Regions from separate parts of the Streptomyces sp. NPDC053513 genome, predicted to be linked through region 3. Evidence: riboswitches for the same ligand, from Rfam matches in the RefSeq annotation. Region 3 holds a riboswitch; each other region holds the start of a gene.
The links. Region 3 has a riboswitch for cyclic di-AMP ahead of ACIGW4_RS06205 (C40 family peptidase). Riboswitches for the same ligand answer to the same signal wherever they lie in the genome.

Region 1 (4,386 bases), on a different contig from region 3:
ACACCGCGGCGTCGTCGAGGATCTCCTCGATGCGCAGCAGCTGGTTGTACTTGGCGACGCGGTCCGAGCGGGCCGGGGCGCCGGTCTTGATCTGACCGCAGTTCACGGCGACGGCGAGGTCGGCGATGGTGACGTCCTCGGTCTCGCCGGAGCGGTGGGACATCATGCACTTGAAGCCGTTGCGCTGGGCGAGCTCGACGGCGTCGAGGGTCTCGGTCAGCGAACCGATCTGGTTGACCTTGACCAGGAGGGCGTTGGCGGTGCCCTCCTCGATGCCGCGGGCCAGGCGCTCCGGGTTGGTGACGAAGAGGTCGTCGCCGACGATCTGGACCTTGTCGCCCAGCTTGTCGGTGATGACCTTCCAGCCGTCCCAGTCGTCCTCGAACAGCGGGTCCTCGATGGAGACCAGCGGGTACGCGGCGACCAGCTCGGCGTAGTACTCGGTCATCTCGGCGGCCGAGCGGGACTTGCCCTCGAACTCGTACGAGCCGTCCTTGTAGAACTCGGACGCGGCGACGTCGAGGGCGAGCGCGACGTCGGTGCCCGGGGTGTAGCCGGCCTCCTTGATGGCCTCGACGATGAGGTCGAGGGCGGCGCGGTTCGACTCCAGGTTCGGGGCGAAGCCGCCCTCGTCGCCGAGGCCGGTGGAGAGGCCCTTGCGCTTCAGGACGCCCTTGAGGGTGTGGTAGATCTCCGCACCCCAGCGGAGGGCCTCGGAGAAGGACTCCGCGCCGATCGGGGCGATCATGAACTCCTGGATGTCCACGTTGGAGTCCGCGTGCGAACCGCCGTTGAGGATGTTCATCATCGGAACGGGCAGCAGGTGCGCGTTCGGGCCGCCCAGGTAGCGGAAGAGCGGGAGGTCGCTGGCCTCGGAGGCGGCGTGCGCGACGGCGAGGGAGACGCCGAGGATGGCGTTGGCGCCGAGCGAGCCCTTGTTCTCGGTCGCGTCCAGGTCGAACATGGCCTGGTCGATCAGGCGCTGCTCAGTGGCGTCGTAGCCGACGAGCTCCGGGCCGATCTGCTCGATGACGGCGAGGACGGCCTTCTCGACACCCTTGCCCTGGTAACGGTTGGGGTCACCGTCGCGGAGCTCGATGGCCTCGAAGGCACCGGTGGAGGCACCGGACGGAACGGCAGCACGGCCGGTGCTGCCGTCGTCGAGGCCGACCTCGACCTCGACCGTGGGGTTGCCTCGGGAGTCCAGGATTTCCCGGGCTACGACGACGTCGATGGACGGCACGAGCATCTCCTTCTGGGATGTGACGCTGGATGTGACGCAAGGTCGGTGCAGGGTCGCTTGGCCTTGCGACAAGAGCCTAACCGGCTCGGGGGCTCCGGTCGGTCGGGCGCCCGCCCGCTGGGACGAAAAAGGACCCAAGGGCATGCATCCCGGGACGAAGGACCCCAGATCTACTGGACAGTAACCGCGGAGCCCCCGGAAACAGGGAACCCCGGTCCGGCGCGCACGGGGGAGAGGCACGCCGGACCGGGGTGGTCACCGCGGGAGGGTCGTCGGGGCCGCGTGAGCCGCCGGACTCACGCGGGCCGCCGGACTCACTTCAGGTGGAGCTGCTGACCCGGGTAGATGAGGTCGGCGTCCTGGACGACGTCCTTGTTCAGCTCGAAGAGCTTGGCCCAGCCGCCCTTGACGCCGTGCGCCTGGGCGATCTTGCTGAGGGTGTCGCCGGTGACGACCTTGTACTCGCCGTCGCCCTTCTTGACCTTCTCACCGGTCGGGGTGGTGACGGTCTTGGGGGCCTTGCGCTGCTCGCTGCGGGTGGTCGGCTGCTCGGCGCGACGCTCCTGCTGCTTCGGGGCGGCCTGCTGCGGGGCGGCCTGCTGGGGCTCGGCCTGCTGCTGCGGAGCGCTCTCGGCGGCGCCGCCGTCGTAGGAGGCACCGGAGAGGCCGACGCCGCAGCTCGGCCACGCGCCCTTGCCCTGGCCCGCGAGGACCTTCTCGGCGACGGCGATCTGCTGGGACTTCGACGCCAGGTCGGCGCGCGGGGCGTAGGCGGTGCCACCGAAGGCGGCCCAGGTGGAGTTGGTGAACTGCAGGCCGCCGTAGAAGCCGTTGCCGGTGTTGATGGCCCAGTTGCCGCCGGACTCGCACTGGGCGACGGCGTCCCACTCGGCGGAGGTGGCGGCCGAGGCGGTGCCCGCGGTCATCAGCGGGGCGGCGACGGCGATGCCGGTGACGCCGACGAGCGCGGCGACCTGGCCGGCCTTGGAGGGACGACGGTGTTTGCCCTTGGCGGAAAACAGCATGGGGATTCTCCTCACCGACGCCTGTGAGGTGAGCTGTCGGGTTCGGGCCGGAAAGTTGCCCGGCCGCGTGTCCTTGCACGCGGCTTCACCCCAAGCCGGTCGTCGGCCGTCTGTCTCAACGGCCGGGCCCGGCACTTACCTTGGGTCCCCCACTCCTGCCTTCGGCGCTTGCGCGACGACTGTTCCCATCGACCGACGGCAGGATTCGGCGTTTCGGTCGACGGGGCCCGCGGTGGCGAGCGATGAAGACCGTAGACACAGACCCGCCGGAAGTTCAAAGAGGCACATCGAGGAAAAATCGCCCCTGTTCGCCCTCCGGCGGGCGGTGTTTGCGCAGGTGAGAGGTGACGGAAGCAAAGTTTGCGGACGCGACACGCCAGTTGGGGCGAAGAGACTCATGTCTCACTTGCCCAGAACCGGACATAAGCCCTCGAACTAACCGGCCGCTGTCGTCGAACCCACCGTCAGGTCAAGGCTCTGACCAGGCAGGATGAGGTTCGGATCGGTGCCCACCGTCTGCCGGTTGGCGTCGTAGAGGGCGGTCCAGCCCCCGGGGAGTTCGTTCTCCTGCGCAATGCCAGACAGACTGTCGCCCGGACGCACGGTGTATTCACCCGAAGTGTTCTGACTGTCCGTTGTGCCCGAATCCTTCGCCTCGTCAGTGGCGGGCGTGGCCTCGACCTTTTCCCCCACCTTGTCCGCACTCGAAGCGTGTCGACCCGATTCGGGCGAGCTGTCCGCCTTGCCGGATTCCTCCGGGGCGGCCTCGCCGCGGTGCTTGCCGGTGCCGGGCGCGGTCGACGGGGCGTCAGTCTTCGGCGTGTCGGACGAATCCGGCGTACCGGGCGTAACGGACGCGTCGGGAGTGCCCGGGGCCGTCGGCGTGGCGGGCGCGGTGGACGTGGCCGGCGAGGTCGGCGTGGCGGAGGTCGCCGGAGCGGCCGGCGCGGAGGGGGTCGCGGACGCGGCGGACCGGCCCGCCTTCCCGGCGGCCGAGGGGGCCGCGGGCGTGCCGGCGGTGCGGTCGGACTCGGGCAGGGGGCCGGTGGGCGCCGTCGGGACGACGGTGGGGCCGGGGTTCACCCCGGTGGCCTTGCCGTCGTTGGTCAGGCCGGCGATCGGCGCGCAGGTGGCCCACTCGTCGCTGCCCTTGGCGAGCGCCTTCTCGGCCACCGCGATCTGCTGGGCGCGGCTGGCCAGGTCGGGGCTGGGCGCGTACGCGAGGCCGCCGTTCCGCTCCCAGCTGTCCTGGGTGAACTGGAGGCCGCCGTACATCCCGTTGCCGAAGTTGGCGCTCCACTGGCCACCGGACTCGCACTCGGCGACCCGGTCCCAGGTGGCGGCGTCGGCGGCGGAGGCGGATCCGGTGGCGAGCAACGGCAGTGCCATGGCGGATCCGGTCACGCCCGCGGCGACGACGATGGCGGGGGCCTGACGGGGGCGACGGTGTCGTCCGTTCCCGGAACGCATAGGAGCGCCTTTCGCGTGACGGCTGAGACTGCCGGGAAACGTAGCCGCATTCGAACGTCCGTCACAAGTCGATGGCGCCACGATCACACGAAGATCACATTTCTGATGGCGCATCAGTGGGCGGGACCGGTACGGAAGGGGAGAACTCCACCGGAAGCGTGCGCAAACCGCGCATGATGAGCCCACCGCGCCACCGGAGTTCGGCCGGATCGGCGGCGAGTCGCAGGTCCGGCAGCCGGGTCAGCAGGGTCGCGAGCGCCGTCTGTCCTTCGAGGCGGGCGAGCGGCGCGCCCAGGCAGTAGTGGATGCCGTGCCCGTAGCCGAGGTGCTGGTTGTCGCGCCGGGCGAGGTCGAGTGTGTCCGGCCCGTCGAACCGCTCCGGGTCCCGGTCGGCGGCGGCGAGCACCACGAGCACCGGGTCGCCCGCCGGGATCTCCTGCCCGCCGATGGTCAGCGCCCGCGTCGCGTACCGCCAGGTCGCCATCTCCACGGGCCCGTCGTACCGCAGCAGCTCCTCGACGCCGGTCTCCAGGAGGCCGGTCTCCCCGGCGGCGAGCGAGGCCTGGAGCCGGGCGCGCTGATCGGGATGGCGCAGCAGCTGGTACACGCCGTTGCCGATGAGGTTGACGGTCGTCTCGAAGCCGGCGA
Region 2 (4,386 bases), on a different contig from region 3:
GGCGGGGCGCTCGCCGACCGGCTCGGCTTCAAGCCGCTCATCGTGGCCGGCTGCGCGCTGCGGACGGTCGGCTTCGGAGCGCTCGCCTTCGCGCAGTCGCTGCCGACGCTGATCGCCGCCTCGCTCGCGACGGGCCTCGCGGGGGCGCTGTTCAACCCCGCCGTGCGGGCCTGTCTGGCGGCGGAGGCGGGGGAGGAGCGCCGGGTGGAGGCCTTCGCGCTGTTCAACGCGTACTACCAGGCGGGCATCCTGCTCGGGCCGCTCGTCGGGGTGGCCCTGACGGGGGTGTCGTTCCGGCTGACGTGCGTGGTCGCGGCGGTGCTGTTCGCCGGCCTGACCCTCGTACAGCTCCGGCATCTGCCCGTACGGGTCTCCGAAGCGCCCAGGGAACGACGGGGGCAGTTCCGCACGGTGCTCTCCCACCGCACCTTCTGGCTCTTCTCGCTCGCCATGACCGGCTCGTACGTGCTGTCCTTCCAGGTCTATCTGGCGCTGCCGCTCGCGGCGGGCGGCACGGGCGTGACGACCGCGCTGTTCGTGGTCTCGGCGCTCGTCGCGCTCGCAGGGCAGCTGCGGATCACGGCCTGGACCCGGCGCCGGCTCAGCCGGGAGCGGTGTCTCGTCCTCGGGCTCGCGCTGATGGGCGGGGCCTTCCTCGTCCCGGCCGTCCTGGGTCGGGGGCCGGTGGGTCTGCTGCTGTGCGCGGCGGTTCTGGCCGTCGCGAACGCGGTGCTCTACCCGTACGAGATGGACACGCTCGTCGCCCTGTCCCGGGGACGCTGGGTGGCCACCCACTACGGGCTCTACAACACGGTGTGCGGGATCGGGATCACCCTCGGGAACCTGGGGACCGGCGCGCTCCTCGACGTCACCGGCTGGTCGGCGGCGCCGTGGCTCGCGCTGTGCGCGGTGGGCCTGGGGTGCGCGGCGGCGACGGCGCTCCTCGCCCGGGGCGGGCGGCTCGCGGCCGGCTGACCCCGTACGCCACTCGGCCCCGTGGGGGTCGCCGCCGCGGGCGGCGGCGGCCACTCTGGGAGGGCGCGGTGCGGACGGACCGCGGCCGGGGTCGGACCGGGCAGGAGAGCACAGGTGGGGAACCCCCTAGGAGCGGCGGGCGGAGGACGGCGGGGCGGCGGGGACCGTCCCGAGTACGGCGGTGCCCGGCGGTTCATCCGGGCGCTGCCCCCGCTGGTCATCGTGGGTGGGGTCGCCTTCGACCTGGCGACCCCGCCCGCGTACACGGCGTCGCCGCTCTTCTCCGCCGCCCCGCTGATCGCCGCGCCCTTCTTCTCGATGCTGACCACCCTCCTCACCGGGATCGGCGCCGTCCTCGCCTCCGTGGGGCTGCACCTCTACAACGGCACCGCCGACGAGGTCCCCGCCCTCACCGAGACCCTGACCGTGCTCACCGTCTCCGTGCTCGCCCTCCTCATCAACCGGGTCGTGCGCCGCAGCGGCGAGCGGCTCGCCTCGGCACGGGTCATCGCCGAGACCGCGCAGAAGGCGGTGCTGCCGACGCCCGCCGAGCGGATCGGCGGGCTGCAGTGCGCGGCGCGGTACGAGGCGGCGCAGGCCGACGCGTTCATCGGCGGCGACCTGTTCGCCGTCCAGGACACCCCGCACGGGGTGCGGCTCGTGGTCGGGGACGTCCGGGGCAAGGGGCTGGACGCGGTCGAGGCCGTCGCCGTCGTCATCGGGGCCTTCCGGGAGGCGGCCGAGCAGGAGCGGACCCTGGAGGGCGTGGCACAGCGCCTGGAACGGGCCCTGGCCCGGGAGGGCACCCGCCGGCACGGTCTCGACGCCTTCGAGGGGTTCACCACGGCCGTCCTGGCCGAGATCCCGCGCACCGACGGGAGCGGGACCTTCGGCGGTTTCGTACGGGTCGTCAACCGGGGGCACCCGCCGCCGCTGATGCTGCACGCCGACGGGCGGCTGGAGTCGCTGGAGCCGGGCGAGGCGGCGCTGCCGCTCGGCATGGGCGACCTGGCGGCGTGGCCGGACCGGGCGGAGGCGCGGCCGTTCCCGCCGGGCGCGACGCTGCTCTTCTACACGGACGGCCTCTCGGAGGCGCGGAACGCGCACGGCGTCTTCTACGATCCGGCGGCGCGGCTCGCCGGGCGGATCTTCCCGGGGCCCGAGGAACTGCTCGACGCGCTCGTGGACGACGTACGGCTCCACACGGGCGGCGGGTCGACGGACGACATGGCGCTGCTCGCGGTGAGCCGCCCGGCGACGGGGCAGCCCGAACGGCGCCGGACGATGCCGGTGGTGCCGCCGGGCGGGCCCGGTCACCGGGCGTAGTCGAGGGGTGTCACTGAGATAACAATTGACATAACGTCAGGTCGCGAGGGTTTCGCCCCGCCCCCCTTATGCCTCTCTGAAGGGGGGTCAACTCGGGCGATACACCATCAATTCAATGAATGATCAAGGGGAACGGCTTGGAATCGGGACCCCCTGTCTATTAACGTTCGATAACGCAGCGCGGTCGTCCCAGCCGTCGCAAGAGGCGGCACCGTGCGCACGCGCCGAATCCTGAAAAGGAACCGGGGAACCACCACTTGGGGTGAATCGGGCCCCTTCGCACCCGTGCGAACCACGCACGCGCGCGGTCGAGCCCGTAGGAGACCTTCCTGCTCCGAACCCGTCAGCTAACCCGGTAGGCGAGAAGGAAGGAAAGGAGCGCGCCCCCGTGGCGTCCAACACCCCCGCACCCGAAGCCCCCTTCGACGCGTTCGGTGGCGGTGCGGGCCCCGCCGCCGCCTCCGACACCGAGTGGAACCCCACCGAGGGCTCCCTCCGCGCCGAGAGCCGCTCCGGCGGCCGGCACCGGGTCGTCAAGCAGCGCTCCAACTTCGCCCGCTCCTCCACCGTCCTCGGCGTCGGCGTCATCGCGGCCGTCGGTGCGGGCGGCCTCGCCACCGCGCAGGAGAAGCCCCCGGTCGCCATATCGCTGCCGGACCTCCCCGACCTGGACCTGCCGGACGCCCACGACCTCCCCGGCGTCGGCGACCTCCTCCCCGAGGAGCACAGCGCGCCCGTCGCCGCGGACCGCGTCAACCCGAACCCGCTCACCGCCGCCGCCTACACCACCGCGGCCGACGAGCGCACCGAGCAGACCGCCGCCCCCGCCGCGGGCGAGGCCCTGCGCGCCCGCATCCTCCAGCAGGCCGAGCAGCAGCAGGCCTCCGCCGACGCCGCCGAGAAGGCCGCCGCGGAGAAGGCCGCGGCCGAGAAGGCCGCCGCGGAGGCCAAGGCCAAGGAGGCCGCCGCGGAGAAGGCGGCCGCCGAGGCGAAGGCGAAGGCCGAGGCGGAAGCCAAGGCCAAGGCGGAAGCGGAGGCCAAGGCGAAGGCCGAGGCCGAGCGCCTCGCCCAGCTCGCCGCCAGCTACTCGCTGCCGGTCTCCTCGTACACCCTCACCGCCACCTACATGCAGTCCGGCTCGATGTGGTCCTCCGGCTACCACACCGGCCTCGACTTCGCCGCCCCCACCGGCACCCCGCTCAAGGCGGTCCACGGCGCGACCGTCAAGTCGGCGGGCTGGTCCGGCTCCTACGGCTACCGGATCGTCCTGGAGCTGGAGGACGGCACCGAGATCTGGTACTGCCACCTCTCGTCCATGCTGGTCAGCGCCGGCCAGACCGTCTCCACCGGCGAGACCGTCGGCCGCGTCGGCGCCACCGGCAACGTCACCGGCGCCCACCTCCACATGGAGGTCCACACGGCCGGCGGCGACGGCATCGACCCGGCGTCCTGGCTCCGCTCCAAGGGCCTGAGCCTCTAGCCACCCCACGGAATAGGCCCGGCGGCGGGGACGGTTGATCCACTCATGACCTCTCTCCGCCGACTGGGCACCTCCGACCTGCACGTCTTCCCCGTGGCCCTGGGGGGCAACGTCTTCGGCTGGACCGCCGACGAAGCGCAGTCCTTCGCCGTCCTCGACGCCTACGCCGCCGCCGGCGGCAACTTCGTCGACTCCGCCGACGTCTACTCCGCCTGGGCCGAGGGCAACGAGGGCGGCGAGTCCGAGACCGTCATCGGCCGCTGGCTCGCCTCCCGGGGCAACCGCTCCGACATCGTCGTCGCCACCAAGGTCGGCGCCCACCCCCGCTTCAAGGGACTCTCCGCCACCACCATCAAGGCCGCCGCCGAGGAGTCGCTCCGCCGCCTCGGCACCGACCACATCGACCTCTACTACACCCACTTCGACGACGAGTCCGTCCCCGTCGAGGAGATCGTCACCGCCCTCGACCAGCTGGTGAGGGACGGCAAGGTGCGCGCCGTCGCCGCCTCCAACATCTCCCCCGAGCGGCTGCGCGCCTCCCTCGACTTCGCCGAGGCCGAGGGCCTCACCCGGTACGTCGCCCTCCAGCCGCACTACAACCTGGT
Region 3 (4,386 bases):
CTGTACATTTTTTACAGACAGCTGGAGGTGCTCAGCCATGGACGCCCGTCATGTCCTGCCCGAGTTCACGGAGCGGACGAGCTTCGGAACCCGGACCCTCGACCCGTACTCGAAGCTCCTCGAAGCCCGGATCGTCTTCCTCGGCACGCCGATCGACGAGACCTCGGCCAACGACGTCATCGCCCAGTTCCTGCACCTCGACCACGCGGCCCCGGGGCAGGACATCGCGCTCTACATCAACTCCCCCGGCGGCTCGATCAGCTCCATGACCGCCATCCACGACACGATGCGGACGCTCTCCTGCGACGTGGAGACCACCTGCCTGGGCCAGGCCGTGTCCACCGCCGCCGTCCTGCTCGCCGCCGGCACCCCCGGCAAGCGGCACGTCCTCCCCGGCGCCCGGATCACCCTCCGGCAGCCGGCCATGGACGAGCCCCTCCAGGGGCAGCCGAGCGACCTCGACATCCACGCGCGCGAACTGCTCCGGCTGCGCGACCTGACGGCCGGGATGCTCGCCGAGTACACCGGGCGGAGCCGGGACCGGATCGACGCCGACCTCGACCGCCCCACCGTCCTGGACGCGCCCGCGGCCGTCGCGTACGGGCTGGTGGACCACGTGATCACGAGCCGGCGCGACACCGGCGCGACGCGGTGAGCCGGCCGTGGTTCCCGAGCTGCCGCCGCTGCCCGCACTGACGCGGGCCGAGGGCGAGTTGATCGACGCCTACCTCGAAGTCGTCGACCTCCTGGGGAAGATCAACCCATCCAGGGGTACGCATACCTATGGGGCACTGCGGGCGGCACAAGCGCTGGTGGGACGCGCGGAGGCGCTGCGCGAGGCCCTGACGGTCATGCATATGCGGGGCGAGAGCGAGGTGCACGCGGACACCCTGGCGCGCGCCCTGCGGGTGCTGGACGGCGAGCGCCGCGCCGACCGCGTCACCGTCCCCCGCGCACGGGCGAGTTGACATTCCGGCATGTCGTGTCGAGGTCCGTACGGCCGACAGGGGGCGCAGGATCGCTCGCTCGTTCGGCGTAGTCGACGAGTCGACATATGCGCGGGGTGAGTTGCGCAACGGGTGTACGCATCTGGCGGAATGGGACGTTCCATCGCTGGTGCGGGGCTCGTGGGCCAAACCTCCGGCGATCACGAAAGCACCCTGTCCACCCGAATGGATCAGTCGTGAGGAGCCTCACATATGGCCGTTTCGGCTCGGATTTCAGCCCGGGTGTAGGTCAAGATCCCTGTCGACGACAAGCCCCCGCCATCCGAGGCGGGGCGGTCCGGGCGGACGCCGAGTCCTGCCGCCGTCCCGGACGTCTGGTCGACAGGAGTGGATCGGCAGGAGTGGAGGACCCGAGCAGTACGGGACGTACGCGCTGTTTCCGCAGCGGGGCCGTCCCTTGGGGTGAAGCCGCAGCCGCGGCCGGGCATCTTCGCCAGCCCGAACCCGACAGGTCATCCTTCGCAGGCGGCTGACGAAGGGTTGCGCATGACTGCGCAGAAGCACGTCCCGTTCCTGCTGTCCCGGGCCGGAGCCGTCTCGGCTCTCACCCTCGCCGCCGTCGGCGGCACGATGCTCGCACCGGGTGCGGCACCAGAGGCCCAGGCGGCGACCAGCTACGCGAACAAGGCACTGAGCGTCGCCGCGTCCAAGAAGGGAGCCCCCTATCGGTACGGGAGCGCCGGACCCACCCGGTTCGACTGCTCCGGTCTGACGCTCTACGCGTACAAGAAGGCGGGCAAGTCGCTGCCTCGCACCGCGCAGCAGCAGTACAACAAGACCCGGCACGTCTCCGCGTCCAGCAGACAGAAGGGGGACCTGGTCTTCTTCCACTCCGGCGGGAGGGTCTACCACGTGGGCATCTACGCCGGCAGCGGCAGGATCTGGCACTCGCCCAAGACGGGATCCTGGGTGAAGCTCGACAAGATCTGGTCGTCGAAGGTCTACTACGGCCGCGTCCGATGACGCCCGCCGGGCACTGACCCGGTCCCGGGCCTCGGGGGCCCGTGACCCCGCCCCAGGGGTGCGGTGGCGCCGCCGCACCCCTGCGCCGGGGAAGAAACCCCGGTGCCTGTCCTCGGATCGGCCCGTGGCCGTACGAGGACGGTCTCAGACGTACGAAGCGGCCGTCCGGGTCCACGGGAGCGTGATCCAGACCGTCTTGCCGCCCTCCTCGGTCGGGGTGACCGAGAGCCGGCCGCCCGCCTCCGCCGCCAGGGAGCGGATGATGACCATGCCCCGGCCGTTGTCCTGCTGGACCGCCGCCGGAAGACGGCGCGGCCAGCGCGGGTGACTGTCGGTGACGCCGATGTGGAGGTGCTCCTCGCGCTCCAGGCGGACGTCGACCGTGAAGGTGGGCGACTGCCCGAAGGTGTGCAGGACGGCGTTGGTGGCCAGTTCCGAGACCATCAGGCGGATCGCGTCCGCCAGGTCGTCGGCACCGTCGAGGCCCCATCCGTCGAGGACCTCCGCCACGTACCGCCGGGCGGTGGGGACCGACGCGGGATCGCTCGGCAGCGTGACGGATGCTTCCTGGTGGTCTGCCATGGCGACGCTGTCCCTTTCCCGCCGGGGCTTCGGCCCCGGATCGCGCTACGCGTCAGAGTCCCACCGATCGTGCCGCCCCTGCAGGCGTTCCACCAAGATATGTCCCCATCTGTCGCCCGAAGCGGTGAACTCTGCTGCCGGGGAACGCCCTTGGAGCTCCCGACGGGTTGTCAGACCGACGGCGCGGTCCGCAGGATCGTCTCCACCGCGCGCCCGATCTCCGCGTCCGTCAGATCGGCCCTGGCCGTGAGGCGCAGCCGCGAGATGCCGTCGGGGACGGACGGGGGCCGGAAACAGCCGACGGCGAGGCCCTGTTCCCGGCAGTCCGCCGCCCAGCGCAGCGCCGCCTCCGGGGAGGGCGCGTGGACCGAGACGACGGCCGCGTCGGGCCGGGCGGAGGTGAGCCCGGCCTCCGTGAGCAGCCGGTGCAGCGTCCCGGCGACGGCACGGGCCCGCTCGGCGAGGCCCGGTTCGGCCGCGATCAGGCGCAGGCTCGCGAGCGCTCCGCCCGCGGCGGCCGGGGCGAGCCCGGTGTCGAAGATGAAGGTGCGGGCCGCGTTCACCAGGTGCTCGACCACCCGGGCCGGGCCGAGGACGGCGCCGCCCTGGCTGCCGAGGGACTTGGAGAGGGTGAGGGTGGCGACGACGTCCTCGTCGCCCGCGAGCCCGGCCTCGTGCAGGGCGCCCCGGCCGCCGTCGCCGAGGACTCCGAAGCCGTGGGCGTCGTCGACGACCAGTCCGGCGCCGTGCGCGCGGCAGGCCTCGGCGAGCCCGGCGAGCGGGGCCTTGTCGCCGTCGACGGAGAAGACGGAGTCGCTGACGACCAGGGCCCGGCGCCCCGGGTGCGCGTCCAGGGTCTTAACGACGGCCTCGGCGTCGGTGTGCGGGACGACGGCGGTCTCGGCGCGCGCGAGGCGGCAGCCGTCCACGATCGAGGCGTGGTTGGAGGCGTCGGAGACGATCAGGGAGCCCCGGCCGCCGAGCGCGGTGAGCGCGGCGAGGTTCGCGGTGTAGCCGGAGGAGAAGACGAGGGCCGCCTCGAAGCCGCAGAACTCGGCGAGTTCGCGCTCCAGGCGGGTGTGCAGCCGGGTGGTGCCGGTGACGAGCCGCGAGCCGGTGGAGCCGGCGCCCCAGCGCCTGGCCGCCTCGGCCGCCGCCTCCGTGACCTCGGCGCGGCGGGTGAGGCCGAGGTAGTCGTTGCTCGCCAGGTCCAGGAGGTCCGACTCGGCCGCCCGGGGCCGCAGCGTCCGGACGAGACCCGCCCCGGCCCGGCGGCGCGCCTCGGCGTCGGTCCAGTCGAAGGCGGTACGGCGCGGGCCCGCGGCCCGCGCGTCGTCGGCGCCCGCGGCGCGTGCGTCCTCGTCCCGTGGCATGCGGCGATCCTTTTGTAGGCAGCGCACAGACCCTAACCGCAGGACGCCGAGGTCGGGATGTGGCCATCCACACACCTCGATCGGGGGCGTTTGTTCGGTTCCTCCTTGGCCCGGGGGCGGGCGGTAGGCAAGGATCTGCGGTTATGGACCTGCTGAACACGCTGGTGGAGAAGGGGCTGCGGCGCGAGCTGCCGACCCGTGAAGAAGCGCTCGCCGTGCTGGCGACCTCCGACGACGAACTGCTCGAGGTGGTGGCGGCGGCCGGCAAGGTGCGCCGTCAGTGGTTCGGGCGCCGGGTGAAGCTGAACTACCTGGTCAACCTGAAGTCCGGTCTCTGTCCCGAGGACTGCTCGTACTGCTCGCAGCGGCTCGGCTCGAAGGCCGAGATCCTCAAGTACACCTGGCTGAAGCCGGACGAGGCCTCGCAGGCCGCGGCGGCGGGTGTCGCGGGCGGCGCCAAG

Region 1: another riboswitch for cyclic di-AMP. It lies ahead of ACIGW4_RS22225 (transglycosylase family protein); the one in region 3 lies ahead of ACIGW4_RS06205 (C40 family peptidase).
Region 2: another riboswitch for cyclic di-AMP. It lies ahead of ACIGW4_RS03240 (M23 family metallopeptidase); the one in region 3 lies ahead of ACIGW4_RS06205 (C40 family peptidase).

Annotation. Positions count from the first base shown of each region.
Region 1 is NZ_JBITXP010000012.1:171,828-176,213, reverse strand. It holds gene eno (phosphopyruvate hydratase) at 1-1,249, opposite strand, end outside; gene ACIGW4_RS22225 (transglycosylase family protein) at 1,558-2,268, opposite strand; cyclic di-AMP (ydaO/yuaA leader) riboswitch at 2,272-2,445, opposite strand; gene ACIGW4_RS22220 (transglycosylase family protein) at 2,704-3,657, opposite strand; gene ACIGW4_RS22215 (cytochrome P450) at 3,833-4,386, opposite strand, start outside.
Region 2 is NZ_JBITXP010000002.1:21,565-25,950, reverse strand. It holds gene ACIGW4_RS03250 (MFS transporter) at 1-975, shown strand, start outside; gene ACIGW4_RS03245 (PP2C family protein-serine/threonine phosphatase) at 1,090-2,301, shown strand; cyclic di-AMP (ydaO/yuaA leader) riboswitch at 2,514-2,678, shown strand; gene ACIGW4_RS03240 (M23 family metallopeptidase) at 2,690-3,781, shown strand; gene ACIGW4_RS03235 (aldo/keto reductase) at 3,827-4,386, shown strand, end outside.
Region 3 is NZ_JBITXP010000003.1:113,150-117,535, reverse strand. It holds gene ACIGW4_RS06215 (ATP-dependent Clp protease proteolytic subunit) at 38-655, shown strand; gene ACIGW4_RS06210 (hypothetical protein) at 663-968, shown strand; cyclic di-AMP (ydaO/yuaA leader) riboswitch at 1,369-1,490, shown strand; gene ACIGW4_RS06205 (C40 family peptidase) at 1,494-1,970, shown strand; gene ACIGW4_RS06200 (ATP-binding protein) at 2,115-2,552, opposite strand; gene ACIGW4_RS06195 (8-amino-7-oxononanoate synthase) at 2,723-3,925, opposite strand; gene bioB (biotin synthase BioB) at 4,069-4,386, shown strand, end outside.